Regions from separate parts of the Thioalkalivibrio sp. XN279 genome, predicted to be linked through region 2. Evidence: predicted binding sites of a transcription regulator. Region 2 holds the regulator's gene; the other holds the start of a gene.

Region 1 (7,215 bases), on a different contig from region 2:
CAAGAAGCCGAATTGATGCCGATGTGAGCGAGAGGGGCTCGGCCCGTGGCGCTTCAGATCCTCGTGCTCGCCTCCGCCGACTCCGCGCTCGCCAGCCCCTGGCTGTCAATCGCCACGATGGCGAAATACCACCACCCCTCACTCAGGCCGTCGATGAAGTAGCGCGTCAGGCCCGGGTTCGTGATCTCGATGCTGTAGCTGTAGCGGCGCGACTGCTGGCCGTAGAGGATCCGGTAGCCGGACAGCTTCGTCAGCGGCGAGCCATCCACGCGCTCGGTCGGCGGCTGCCAGCTCAGCGTGGCGTTGCCCGTCCCGGTCGGGTTGTGGGTCGCGAGGTCGGTTTCAGGGGGGAGGATATCGGCGTCGCAGGCGAGGAGGGACAGTAGCGCCAGCAGCAGGGCAGGGAAGAGCAAGATCCGGGCTGTAGATTGGTACATAGGCTCGGGGGTTCTCCAGCGGTTGTCGGGCGTGGAAAAGCCGCGGATTGGACCAGCGCCGGAGAAGTCAAACAACTGTTTCTTGCGTACATAGCGTCGATCACTGGCTGTCTAGGCTCGGGTAGATCGTTTGGAAACAGCTGGTTGGAGAATTAACCTGATTATTTGTCGAGATTCGGACGCTCGGGTTCAGAGTCTTGGTGAGCTATCGCACGGATCAGCTTGGTCAGAATATGTAAAACTGAAAGGCGGCAGCGCCGTTCCGTCCCGACGGCCATCGAGCGGGTTGCGCGGGATTTGCGCAAATCAAAGAAAAACCCCCGCCGGCTCGCGCCGACGGGGGTCAGGCCCCCTCCCCCAAGCGAGGGTCAATCCACCTCAGTTCTTCCGCCGCCGCAGCCCGAAGCCCAGCAGCCCGGCGCCGAGCAGGGCGAGGGTGGCCGGCTCCGGCACCTTGGCCGGCATGACATCGACGCTCAGCGAGATCCCACCGACGTTGTCTTTGTAATAGCTGTCCGAGATGAAGAACGTGATGCTGGAAATGCCGGTGAATGGTGCGACCGGCACCGCGTTGGCCAGCGCCGCGGCCGCCGTCGCGTATCGCACGCCATCCGAGACCAGCGTGGCGGTGCTGGTGTCGCCGTTGATGAAGTAGGACCAGTTGTTGATCCAGCCCTTGGTGCAGATGCCGTCGTTGTTGCAGTTCTCGTTCCGCCCCCAGGCGTTCCAGGCGTCGTAGGCGCCGCCGTCCAGGATACCGATCTGGGTGACATCGATGATGTCAGTCAGCGCGGTGTTGAACGTCACGCCGTTGTTGATGTCGTTCGGGCCGTTGGTGGTGGTGGAGTTGAGGTCCACGATGACCGCGGCGTGTGCGGCCGATGCGGCGAACGTCAGTGCGCAGGCGATTCCCAGGGTGCGAAGGCTCTTCATTTCCATTGTCTCCAGCTTGATTCGGGCTCGGGGCGTGCCGATGAATTTGGTTTCTGGGTAGGGAACTGCAGGGATCGTGCCAACCGGCGAGTAGCCACAAAACCCAGGCATTCCCGGGGTCTTGAGCCGGCTGTCGGAATGCGTTTGTCAGGTTGCCCGACGGCCCCGATTCGGCCCCGAGCGCGCTACCGAAACGAAACCGGCGCGCGACTTGTGACGGGCGTCACGTGTCCTGCGCGGGTTCCGCGTTTCGGGACGCCGGCAGGGCGCTGCGGGGCGTTTCGCGTATGTAAGACCCCTCGACATGACATAGGTCACAATCACTTACGGGGGTCTGACCCCCGTAAGTGCATTAAAAAACGGGCCGCTTGCGCGGCCCGTCGAAGGGAACCCGCCTTGCGGCGGTTGCACTGCTCCCGGAACTGGGAAGTTGTCCTGTTATCCGATCGTCTTGCTCGCCACGGCCGACTTGGCGCTTTCCAGGCCGGCGGTGTCGGTCGCCGTCACGGCGAAGTACCAGGTGCCGGCCGGCAGGTCGTCGATCTGGTGGCTCGTCAGCGAACCGTCGACGCGCACCGACTGGCTGAGGTTGCTGCTGCTGGTGCCGTAATAGATGGTGAAGTGGCCGACGCCCTCGAGCGGCGTGCCGTCTTCGCGCTCGGTCGGCGCGGTCCAGCTGAGCTTGGCGAAGCCGGTCGCCGGCGGCGGGGCCTCGCTCACCACCAGGTCGAAGGCCGGCAGGCTCACGCTCTGCTGCCCGTCGGTGACGCTGATGATGATGTGCAGGTGCGTGCCGACGTTGCTCGAGCTCGGCGTGCCGGACAGGCGGCCGGTGTTGCTGTCGAAGCTCAGCCAGGCCGGCTTGTTGCTCACCGAGAAAGTCAGGGCGTCGCCATCCGGGTCGGAGGCGGTGGGCTGGAAGCTCCATGCCGTGCCGACTTCGACGCTGGTGCCCGGCGTGCCGGAGATGGTCGGCGGGTTGTTCGCCGGTGCCGGCGTCGGATTCGGATCAGGCTCAGGAGCCGGTTCCGGGTCGGGCTCTGGGGCCGGGTCGCCAGGATCCGTGGGGTCGCCCGGATCGGTCGGATCGGTGGACTCGTTCGGGTCCGGCTCGGGCTCGGTATTGTTCGTTGGGGCTTCGCTGCGGCCGGCGGCATTGATGGCGCTCAGCTGGGTCTCGTCGGCATAGGCCGCGTCGAGCGTCGCCACTTCCAGCACAGTGTCGATCTCGGCGGGCAGGGCGGCGGCCAGGTCGGCGGGCAGCGCGCCAGGCGCCACGGCCTGCAGCACGACGATGGTCTCGTCGATACGCGGGTCGTCGCTCAGCACCTTCGCGGCCCGCAGCGAGCGCATCGCCTGCTCGAGGGCGGAGGCGGGGATGGCAACGTTCGCGCTGTTGTTTGCGGCGGGGGTATCGGGACGCACCTGCTGGATGGCACTGTCCATCGCCGTCGTCGCATCGTAACCGTACACGTGCAGCCGATTGGTCATGGCCTGCAGCAGCACGGCGGCGCTCGCCACGTTCGCCACCGCGGCCGTGCGGGCGTCGACGCCCGAGGCGCCCTGGCCGTCGATCCAGCCGTCGACCAGGTCGGCGGCGAGGCGGTCCACCACGGTGTCGCCGTCGATGTTGGCGCCGGTGACGACCATGGCGTCGCGAGTGCGGCGTATCATTTCGCCAAGCGTTTCGCTGGTCTTGACGATGACGTGGACGTTGTTCTCGTCAATCGGGGTTTCCGCGGGATCCGGGACGATCGCAGCGTCGAGGCCGAAGCCGTAGCGCTTGACCACGGCCTCTCGGGCCGTCGCTACGTTGGTGTCGTTGAGACCGCCGGCGCGTTGGGCGGCGCCGAAGATCAGCGTGGTGAAGGGGTTCAGGTTGCTGACGGTGCGGTTGTTCGGGCGCGAGATCGCGGTCACGAGCCGGAAGTCCGGCGCCATGCCGGTCACCAGGTCGATGCCCTGGTCCGCTTCTATTGTCAGCGCGTAGTCTTTGCCGCGCGCCTTGATGACGATGTCGTAATCGGCGGTGGAGCTGCTTTCGGTCTCCAGCAGCAACTGCCCGGAGCTGGAGCGGGCCCGCATGCGTGCGCCCACGATCGGCCCATCGCCGACGCTGCCGGTGACGCGGGTCTCGTAAATCTCGTCGGGGTTCACGCCCGACGGCGGCGGGTTGGCAACGGAGGAAATGAGGCTGCCAGTCCCGCCGCCGTCCTCACCGCCGCAACCAACGACGGTCATCAGGAGAGAGACGGCCAGCGCGCCGAGCGCTGATTTTACATGTTCGGTCCGAATAGCCATGGCGAAACCTCGCTTCGCAACATGGCCACGGAAAAGTTCAACTCACGGGAGGCAGTGCAGTGCGTATGGCGTAGCGTCGTGCTGCGCCGGCGAGAACGCGCCGGGCTTGGAAAGTGGCTGCTGAACCGTTGCCGGTGTGTCAGCCTCAATTGTGTGCCGATTCTTTCCATGATTCCTGGCAGCCCCGCTATCGTAGGATTTGGAGTCCCTTAGACCGGTGGCTTTGCGTCCTCACCTTTCGGTGAGTTTGCCTTTTTCAGTGGCCCCTACTTCTGTTGTCTTCACAGATCCCGTCGCCGGGTCTTACCGACACAGGGCAAACCGCCTCGAGGCGTGGTCCTTGGGCGGCGTCTGTGCAGGGGGTTGCCTGGGGAGTCGAGGGCGCCGGGGGGAGGGGAGTGTGGCGGCACCTCAGCTTGGCAACCCCGCTGTCGTAGGACTTCGTCCCTTAGACCGGTGGCTTTGCGTCCCCACCTTTCGGCGGGTTTGCCCTTGTCAGCGAGGGTGAAAGTAGCAGAGCGGCGCGCCGAAAAGCAAAGGTTTTTCGTGACCCGCGTCACGGTTCCTGCATTTATCGGGTGGTTTGGGGGGTCTGACCCCCGAAAGTTATTGAAAGGCAAAGAGAAGCGCCTCCAGGGATTTCCTGGAGGCGCTTGTGGTTCGTCTCGAATCTTGAGCCTAGGTGGCTCGACGACGCAGTAGCGCGACGCCCACCAGCCCTAATCCCAGCAGCGCCAACGGCGCCGGCTCGCTCACCGGCACGTCCACGCCGCGGATGAAGGCGGAGATGTGGGAGTAATCGCCCTTGAAGCTGTTGTAGAACCCTTCGATGTCGAGGGTGAGGCCGCTCCAGTAGTAGGCCACATACTCGTTCAACGGCGGGCTATTCTCGTCCGGCTGCTTCACCATGAGCGCGAAATCGACCGTGCCGGAGTAAATGGATACCAGCGAGAAGAAATAATCCCAGTCCTCGTCGTCAGATATGCCGGCGCTCAGCGTGAAGCCCGGCACCACTTCGTCATACCCCGTCTTCTGGTCGTATTTGCCGACGAACAGGAGCGGGTCGCCCGCGCCCTGGAAGAGGCCATTGACGGCGCTGGTCTCGGAGGCGACGGAATCGTTGCTGAGCGTCCCGATCGCGCATGAATCGGGCATCTCAGTATTGGCCTTCGCGCCTGGCGTCCCATCACATGAGATCGGGCTCAAGGCGCCCAGCGCGTGGCCGGAAAGCAGCAGCGCCACGCCCGCGAGCATGCATTGAAAGATCATCGTCCTGGTTTTCATGAAGTGACCCTCCGGTCTGTCCTTTAACCGCGGGTCGGAGCGTTTGTTATTCGAGATTGGAAACTCCAGCCCTCACCAGGAGAGATGCATATCGCATGCCAGCTTTGCTGGTCGCGCCAGGGAGAAAAAACCGGTTTTCAAACAATTGCTTGGACACAGGGTCTCAGGCGCGGCCCGAGGCGTGGGATGAGGGCGTCAAATTTATTGACGTGGGTTATGCGAGGAGGTCCGTACGCAGGCTTGGGGCCAGGGTGATGCGCCCGGTCTCGGCGCGCGATGACAGAGAACAAAAAACATTTAAATAAGTAGGTTATGAGTAATACCTAGAAAAATTGTTAATTTTTTTTTGGCGCAAATGCCCTTGGGTAAGCGGCATCCGCTGCCGGAAGTTATGTCAAGTTTACCGACATGATCGGAAAGGCCCGGCTGAGGGCGTGCAGGGTGGCCGGGACGGTCGGGATTCTGTATATGGCTGTGGCTTCAACGCCCGTACTTCGGCGCACGCTCCCAGGCCAGCGACGACGACACGATGCGGTCCAGGTCGTCGTGCTGCGGCGTCCAGCCGAACAGCTCGCGGATGCGGCGGGCGTCGGCGACCAGGGTCGGCGGGTCGCCGGCGCGGCGCTCGGCCTCGCGCACCTGTAGTGGCTCGCCCGTGATCCGTTCGAAGGCCTGTACCACCTCGCGCACGCTGTAGCCGTGCCCGTAGCCGCAGTTGAGTACCTGCGATGCGCCGCCGTCGCGCAGCCAGGCGAGGGCGTCGAGATGGGCGGTGGCGAGGTCCTCGACATGGATGTAATCGCGCACGCCGGTGCCGTCGGGCGTGTCGTAATCGGTGCCGAAGATGGTGAGCGCCTCGCGCTTGCCGGTGGCGACTTCGGCGGCGACCTTGATGAGCAGCGTGGCCTGCGGCGTCGACTGGCCGATGCGTCCTTCGGGGTCTGACCCCGCAACGTTGAAATAGCGCAGGGCGACGTAGCGCGGGCCGCCCGCCGCGGCCAGGTCGCGCAGCATCCACTCGCTCATGAGCTTGGAGGTGCCGTAGGGGTTGATCGGCGCGTTGGGGGAATCCTCGCGGGCGATCCCGCCCGGCGGCATGCCGTACACCGCGGCGGTGGAGGAGAACACGATGTGCTTCACGCCGGCTTCGGATGCGCACTGCAAGAGGTTGCGCGTGGCGCAGGTGTTGTTGCGGTAGTACTTGAGCGGGTCGGATACGGATTCCGGCACGATGGTGTGCGCCGCGAAGTGCATGATGGTGTCGATCTCGTGCTCGGCGAGGACTTTCTGCACCAGCTCGCGGTCGCCAGTGTCGCCGACGATGAGCTCGCCGTGCGTCACGGCCGCGGCGAACCCGGTGGAGAGGTTGTCCAGGGTGACGACGCGTTCGCCGGCGTCGCCGAGCTGGCGCACGACATGGCTGCCGATGTAACCGGCACCGCCGGTGACGAGGATTCCGTTGGCCATCGGGGAGACTCTTCCGTGTGGTTTTAGCGCCGCGATCATACCCCTTTCGGGGTCTGACCCCGGTAAGCATATGTTTTATTTGTGAAACAGGTCGCAAATGGGGGCATTCGGGCGGCCTGGGCGCGCGAAAACCGCCATTGAAGGCACGGGGCCGAATTCCGAGTACAATGCGCCGCCGCGCTTACGCTACGGCCAACGCCCGGTTTGCTGTCACGCAAGGCCCCTGCAGAGGGGCTTTTTTTGACCCATACTCTTTTTCAATCAACAACCTACGGGGGTCAGACCCCCGAAAAACTATGAAGCTGCGCAACATCGCGATTATTGCCCACGTCGACCACGGCAAGACGACCCTGGTGGACAAGCTGCTGAAGCAGTCCCAGACCCTCGCGGACCGCGAGGAGCTGCAGGAGCGGGCGATGGATTCCAACCCGCAGGAGCGCGAGCGCGGCATCACGATCCTCGCCAAGAACACCGCGATCCGCTGGAACGACTACCGCATCAACATCGTCGACACGCCCGGCCACGCCGACTTCGGCGGCGAGGTCGAGCGCGTGCTCTCCATGGTCGACTCGGTGCTGCTGCTCGTCGACGCCGTCGACGGCCCCATGCCGCAGACGCGCTTCGTCACGCGCAAGGCCTTCGACCACGGCCTGAAGCCGATCGTGGTCATCAACAAGGTCGACCGCGACGGCGCCCAGCCGCACCGCGCCGTCGAGCTGACCTTTGATCTCATGGACAGCCTCGGCGCCAGCGACGAGCAGCTCGACTTCCCCATCATCTACGCCTCGGCGCT
Region 2 (7,215 bases):
CTGGACATCGGCGTGGCCAGGGAAGCCTGTCCGCTCAACCTCGCGCCCACCGCCAGCACCACCGCCACGCTCGCCATGGGCGACGCCTTGGCGGTGGCGCTGCTGCACAGCCGCGGTTTCACGCGCGAGGATTTCGCCTTCTCCCATCCTGGCGGGCTGCTGGGGCGGCGCCTGCTGCTGCACGTGCGCGACATCATGCGAACCGGGGAGCGCGTACCGCGGGTCGTACCCGGGCTCGCCGTCTCCGAGGGCCTGTTCGAGATCTCGCGCAAGGGCCTGGGCATGACCGCGGTGGTCGACGCCGAGGACCGGGTGCTCGGCATCTTCACCGACGGCGACCTGCGGCGCACCCTTGACGCCCGGCACGACCTGACGGCCACGCCCATCGAGCAGGTCATGACGCGCAACGTCAAGACCGTGCGCGGCGACATGCTGGCGGCGGAGGCGGTGCGGCTCATGGAGACCTACGCCATCACGGCGCTGCTGGTGGTCGGCGCCGACGGCCGCCTCGAAGGCGCCTTCAACGTGCACGACCTGCTGCAGGCGGGGGTGATGTGATGCCCGGGTTGCGGGAGACAGCCGCGCGCATCCGCATGGCGGTGTTCGACGTCGACGGCGTGTTCACCGACGGCCGCATCTGGATCGGCAGCGACGGTGTCGAGTACAAGTCCTTCAGCGTGCGGGACGGCTTCGGCATCAAGGCCTTGCTCGCCGCCGGCGTGGAAGTGGCGATCATTTCCGGGCGCGACTCGCCCGCCGTCAACAAGCGCATGGACGAACTCGGCGTGACGCGCGTGGTGCAGGGCCGGGCAGACAAGGGCACCGCCCTCGCCCAGCTGTTGCGCGAGACCGGCATCCCGGCAGCCGAAGTGGCGTATCTCGGCGACGACACGCCCGACGTCGCGGCGATGCGCATGGTGGGCCTTCCCGCCACTGTCGCCGACGCCCATCCGGACGCACTCGCGGCGAGCGCGTGGGTATCCACTCAACCCGGCGGTCACGGCGCGGTGCGCGAATTCTGCGAGCTGCTGCTCGGGGCGCGCTGAGTGACTGCCGCGAATCGCCTCGCCCTCTTCTTCCTCGCGGTGCTCGCGGCCGGCGCCTGGTGGTTGAACAACCGGCTGCACCCGGAACAGCCGGTAGTCGAGCGCCCCGCTCCGGACGGGTTCTACATGACCGGCGCCGAGATCACCGCGCCGGATGCCGCGGGCATGCCGCAATACCGCCTTATCGCGGAGGAAATCCGGCAGGTGGCGCTGGGCGGCGACACGCTGCTGCGCGACGTGCGCGTGGAATACAACATGTACTCGCCCAGCCCCTGGCTGCTCACCGCGCCCCAGGGCCGCGTCACCGAAAACCAGTCCGAGCTGGAGCTCTGGGGCGGTGTCGAAGTCATCGGGGACTCCGGCGACCACGGACCCGCACGCGTGGTCACCGATCACCTTGCCGTGGACATCGAGACCAGCATCGCGCGCACCGATGCCCCGGTCGCCCTGACCCTCGGCCGGCACCAGTTGCACGGCACGGGCCTGGTGGCTCACTTGCTGGAAGAGCGCCTGCAGCTACAATCCCTGGTCAATGGCCGCTTCCTCCCCTGATTCCGCGCGGGCCCTGCCCGTGACGCCGTGGGCCCTGGCCGCGATAGTCCTGTTCGCCCTCGCGGCGGGCGCGCCGGCGCTCGCCCAGCAGCAGGAGATCCTGCTGGAGGCCGCCTCCTCGGACTTCGACCGTCGTGGCGAGAAACTCCTGTTTCGCGACGTCCGGATCCAGCAGGGCGACATCGTCATCACGGCGGCCGAGGCGGAGACCCGCGACCTCGAGTTCTCCAGCGGCCAGTGGGAGTTCCGCGGCAACGCGCGCATCGACGGCCCCATGGGGTCGATCCAGGCAGATCGCGCCACCATCGGCTTCAGCAACCACCAGCTCCAGTCCGCCGTCGCGGAAGGCGCCCCGGCCCGCTTCACGCGCACCATGCCGGGGCCCGAAGCGCGGCGCGTGGACGGCACCGCGAACCGCATCAGCTATGACCTGCGCGAGGGCGAACTCTCGCTGCAGGGCCAGGCCCGGTTGAGCGACGGGGTCCGGGAAGCCAGCGGGGCGCGGCTCGTCTACCGCATCGCGGAGGACCGCCTCATCGCCAGCGCGGACGAGGAAGGCACGGAGCGCGTGCGCATCATCATCACGCCGCCGGAAGACGGCAACCAGGACGGCCAGGACGGCCAGGACGACGAGGCACCGCGCGAGCCGGAGCCGACACCGTGAAGACCCTCCGTGCCGAGGGCATCGCCAAGAGCTATCGCTCGCGCACCGTGGTGCGCTCCCTGACCCTGTCCATTTCCAGCGGGGAAGTGGTGGGACTGCTCGGCCCCAACGGCGCCGGCAAGACCACCGCCTTCTACATGATCGTCGGCCTGGTGCCCTGCGACAGCGGCCGCATCCTGCTGGACGACAAGGACCTGACCTCCCTGCCCATGCACCGGCGCGCCCGGCTCGGCGTCGGCTACCTGCCGCAGGAAGCCTCGGTGTTCCGCGGCCTCAGCGTGGAACAGAACATCCTCGCCGTGCTCGAGACCCGCAAGGACCTCGACCAGGTCGGCCGGCGCAACCTGCTCGAGGAGCTGCTGGAGGAACTCAGCATCGGCCACATCCGCGACAGCAAGGGCCTCAGCCTCTCCGGCGGCGAGCGCCGCCGCGTGGAGATCGCCCGCGCCCTGGCGGCCGAACCGGCCTTCATCCTCCTCGACGAGCCCTTTGCCGGCGTCGACCCGATCTCGGTGCTGGACATCCAGCGCATCATCGGGCACCTGCGCGACCGCGGCATCGGCGTGCTCATCACCGACCACAACGTGCGCGAGACGCTGGGCATCTGCGGCCGGGCTTTCATCCTCAACGCCGGCGAGGTCATCGCCTCCGGGTCCGCGGATGAGATACTTGCGAACAGGCAAGTACGAGAGGTCTACCTCGGCGAGCACTTCCGCCTCTAGACGCCACCCATGATCAAGCAGTCGCTGCAACTCAAGCTCAGTCAGCAGCTCACGCTGACGCCCCAGCTACAGATGGCCATCCGCCTGCTGCAGCTGCCGGTGCTCGACCTGCAGGCCGAGCTGCGCGAGGCACTCGAGAAGAACCTCATGCTCGAGATGGACGACGGGCTCGAGCTGGCGCCGCCGAAAGGCGAGCAGCAGCGGTCCACGGAGAACGCGCGGGAGGGCCAGGAAGCCGCCCCGGAACAGGCCTCGGGCGACGATTTCCGCGAGGACCTGCCCTACGCCGACGTACCGGATTACACCACGGGCTACAGCAGCGGCAGCCGCGACGACGGCGACGAACAGCGCGATTACGCCGACGCCAGCGGCACCTCGTTGCGCGAGCATCTCATGGCCCAGCTGGACGTCGCCCTGCCGGAGGGCGACCGCAAGGCGATCGCCACCATGATCGTCGACGCGATCGACGACGACGGCTACCTGCAGGAGAGCCTGGAGGAGATCTGCGCCAACCTCGAACCGGAATTGCATACGGATATCGACGAGGTGGAGCGGGTGCTGGCCTGCGTGCAGCGCTTCGACCCCCTCGGCATCGGCGCCCGCGACCTGTGCGAGTGCCTGCTGCTGCAGCTGTCACCCTTCGCCCCGGACACCCCGGGGCTCGACCTGGCGCGCCGTCTCGCCGCCGAATGCCTGGTGGAGCTCGGTGAGCAGGATTACGCCGCCATCCGCCGCCGCCTCGGTTGCGACCCGGAAGAGCTGGAGACCGCCGTCGCCCTGTTGCGTTCCCTGAGCCCGCGCCCCGGCAGCGCCGCCGACTCGCGCCCGCCCGAGTACATCGTCCCGGACGTGTTCATACGCCGCGTCGAGGAGACCTGGCAGGTGGAGATTAACCCCGCCATTGCGCCACGGCTGCGGGTCAACGCCGCCTACGCCGGCTCTCTCGGCCGCAGCGGCGAATATTCGACCCTGCGCAGCCAGCTGCAGGAGGCGCGCTGGCTGGTGAAGAGCCTGGAGATCCGGAACGAGACCCTGTTGCGCGTGGCTCGTGCCATCGTCGCTCATCAGCAGGACTTCCTGGAGCGCGGCGAGCAGGGCATGCGCCCGCTGGTGCTGCGCGAGATCGCCGAGGCGCTCGAACTGCACGAGTCGACCGTCTCCCGTGCCACGACCGGAAAGTACATGCACACGCCGCGGGGCGTGTTCGAGTTCCGCTATTTCTTTTCCAGCCAGGTATCGGGCAGCGACGGCGAGAGCGTCTCCTCCACCGCCATTCGCGCGCGCATCCGCAAGCTGATCGCCGACGAGGACCCGGCCAAGCCGCTCTCGGACAGCGCGCTGACCCGTATACTCGTCGGCGAGGGCATCGAGGTGGCGCGCCGCACTGTGGCCAAATACCGGGAATCCATGGGGTTTCCGTCCTCCAACGAGCGTCGCCGCGTGGCCATCCGCTGACCGCGGGCGCGGCGCGCGGAGCGCTCAATCCGCCCTAGCCAGCAGGCGAAAGCTGCTACTAGAATACAAGTGAACCGCGGGCCGCCCGACGGGCCGGCTCCACCACTCCCAAGGGGTAAGCAAATGCAGATCAACATGACCGGTCACCACGTCGACATCACCGACCCGCTGCGCGACTACGTGTACAGCAAGATGGACAAGGTCATCCGGCATTTTGACAACCTGATCGATGTCCATTGCATCCTCACCGTCGAGAAACTGCAGCACAAGGCCGAGGCCACGCTGCGCCTGGCAGGCGACACCCTGCATGCGGCGGCGGTCGAGGAAGACATGTATGCTGCGATCGACGCCATGACGGACCGTCTCGATCGCCAGGTCCGGCGGCACAAGGACAAGCTGACCGACCATCACAACGGCGTGGGACGCCCGCGCAACGCCTGACCACCGCGGGCCCGCCCCGGAGCATCCAGATGACTTTCGAATCCCTGCTGCAACCAGGCCGCGTGCTCGGCAATGTCGAAGCGCGCAGCAAGAAACACGCCCTGGACATCCTGAGCGAGATGCTCTCGTCCGCGGCGGACCTGGACCAGGGCGAGGTGTTCCAGAGCCTGATAACGCGCGAGAAGCTGGGCTGCACCGCCATCGAGAACGGCATCGCCATCCCGCACGGGCGCCTGTCCGAGATTGAAGCGCCGGTCGGCGCCTTCCTCAAGCTGTCCAGGCCGATCGACTTCGACATGCCGGACCGGGAGCCGGTCGACCTCATTTTCGGGCTGCTGGTGCCCGTCCCCGAGGACGACGTGGGCTGCCATCACGAGGAGGTCTCCAATATCGCCACCGGGCTGGGCGACCACGTGCTGGCCGCGGCGCTGCGGCGGGCGAGCTCCAGCCGCGCGCTGTACGACCTGCTCGTGAACCACGACAAGTCACACGCCGCCTCGGCATGACAGCCATGCCGCGCCGACGATGGAACTCGTAGTCGTCAGCGGCTTGTCCGGCTCGGGCAAGAGCGTGGCGCTCGCCATGCTCGAGGACCTGCAGTGGTACACCCTCGACAATGTCCCGGCGCGCCTGCTGTCGCTGGTGGTGGGCGAGCTCGTCGGCAGCGAGGATGCCAAGTTCGAGCGCCTGGCCATCGGGCTGGATGCGCGCCCGCGAGCGGAGGACCTGCCGGTCATCCGCAGCCTGATGGATGAGCTGCGCGGACGGGGGCTGCGCTGCCAACTCATCTACCTGCACGCCAGCGAGAACGTGCTGGTGCAACGCTACCTGGATACGCGCCGGCGCCACCCCCATACACCGGCGCAGGCCGGCGACCGCACGCTCGCCTCCGCCATCCAGTACGAGCAGGAACTGCTGGCGCCGCTGGCCGAAGCCGCGGACCTGGTGCTCGACACCAGCGCCACGAGCGTGCACGAGCTGCGCGACATCATCCGCAACAAGGTGGCCGACCAGCCGCGCAACCAGCTCTCGCTGCAGTTCGAGTCCTTCGGCTTCCGCGAGGGCGTGCCCAAGGACGCCGATTTCGTCTTCGACGCCCGCTTCCTGCCCAACCCCTACTGGGAACCGGATCTACGCCCGCTCACGGGGCGCGATGCTGCGGTGGCCGAATTCCTCGCCGCAAGCCCGACCGTGGAAGCCTATATCGGCGACATGACGCGTTTCCTCGACAGATGGATCGGCGACATCGAGTCCGCCAACCGCAGTTACCTGACAGTTGCGGTCGGCTGCACCGGGGGGCGCCACCGCTCCGTGTATATCGTGGAGCGCCTCGCTGAACACTTTCGCGAGGCTTTCCCCGGCGTCACCGTGCGACATGCCTCGCTGGAGCGGCTGGAAAACGAGCAGTGACCGTCCCCGCGGGCGCCGAATCCGTGCCCCCGGCCCGGGCGAAAGCGCCTCACAACACCCATGCAGGACCTGCCATGACCGCCATACTCCGTACCCTGCTGCTCGCACTCGTGGCCCCGGCGCTGCTGCTGGCCGGCCCCGCCCAGGCATCCCCGGCGGCCGGCTCCCCCGCGCCGTCTTTCGAACTCAGGGACCAGGCCGGCGAGACGCATCGCCTCGAGGACTACCGCGGCAAGTGGCTGGTGCTCTATTTCTACCCCAAGGACGACACGCCGGGCTGCACCACCCAGGCCTGCGAGTTCCGCGACAACATTTTTGCCTTCCGCCGCCTCGGCGCCGAGATCGTCGGCATCAGCCTGGACGACGTGGAGAGCCACCGGGCCTTCGCCGAGAAGCACGGCCTGCCATTCACCCTGCTGGCGGACGAGGACGGGGCCGTGGCGCGCGAGTACGGCGTGTTGAAGAACTTCGGCGTGGTCAAGCTGGCCAGCCGCCAGACCTTTCTCATTGCGCCGGATGGCGCCGTGGCGCGGCACTACGAGAAAGTCGACGTGGACGCTCACTCCGCCGAAGTGCTCGCCGACATCGAGGCGCTGGCGGCGGGGAGCTAGCGTCCCCGGCTTGCCCGGGCGCGACACCTTGACTATCGTGCAGGCTCTTGCCTGACAGGCTGCGAGCCGTGCCCTCCCGAGCATTGAAGTTCTTCCCGATCGTCCACTGGGTCCGCCTCACCACCCGGCAGGACCTCGCGGGAGACCTCTCGGCCGCGGCCATCACCACCATCCTGCTGGTGCCACAGGGCCTGGCCTACGCCATGGTCGCCGGCCTGCCGCCGGTGGTGGGCCTGTACGCTTCGATCCTGCCCGCGATCCTCTACGCCATCCTCGGCACCAGCCGTGACCTGTCGGTGGGACCGACCTCGGTG

What was found. The regulator sigma-54, encoded in region 2, starts transcription at its own class of promoters, with help from an activator protein. The targets are predictions, from matches to a motif close to TGGCANGNTNCNTGCTT.
Region 1: a site for sigma-54 is predicted at 5,040-5,056, ahead of G8346_RS10180 (PEP-CTERM sorting domain-containing protein). Genes of this name have one in related genera too.

The regions. Positions count from the first base shown of each region.
Region 1 covers NZ_JAANBD010000028.1:108,482-115,696, reverse strand. The annotation lists gene G8346_RS10195 (fibronectin type III domain-containing protein) at 54-437, opposite strand; gene G8346_RS14645 (PEP-CTERM sorting domain-containing protein) at 816-1,370, opposite strand; gene G8346_RS10185 (putative Ig domain-containing protein) at 1,809-3,671, opposite strand; cyclic di-GMP riboswitch class I at 3,846-3,933, opposite strand; cyclic di-GMP riboswitch class I at 4,087-4,172, opposite strand; gene G8346_RS10180 (PEP-CTERM sorting domain-containing protein) at 4,350-4,955, opposite strand; gene galE (UDP-glucose 4-epimerase GalE) at 5,436-6,422, opposite strand; gene typA (translational GTPase TypA) at 6,719-7,215, shown strand, end outside.
Region 2 covers NZ_JAANBD010000029.1:261,397-268,611, forward strand. The annotation lists gene G8346_RS14085 (KpsF/GutQ family sugar-phosphate isomerase) at 1-558, shown strand, start outside; gene G8346_RS14090 (HAD family hydrolase) at 558-1,046, shown strand; gene lptC (LPS export ABC transporter periplasmic protein LptC) at 1,047-1,598, shown strand; gene lptA (lipopolysaccharide transport periplasmic protein LptA) at 1,579-2,262, shown strand; gene lptB (LPS export ABC transporter ATP-binding protein) at 2,259-2,984, shown strand; gene G8346_RS14110 (RNA polymerase factor sigma-54) at 2,994-4,439, shown strand; gene hpf (ribosome hibernation-promoting factor, HPF/YfiA family) at 4,563-4,880, shown strand; gene G8346_RS14120 (PTS sugar transporter subunit IIA) at 4,910-5,386, shown strand; gene rapZ (RNase adapter RapZ) at 5,406-6,290, shown strand; gene G8346_RS14130 (peroxiredoxin) at 6,365-6,901, shown strand; gene G8346_RS14135 (sulfate permease) at 6,970-7,215, shown strand, end outside.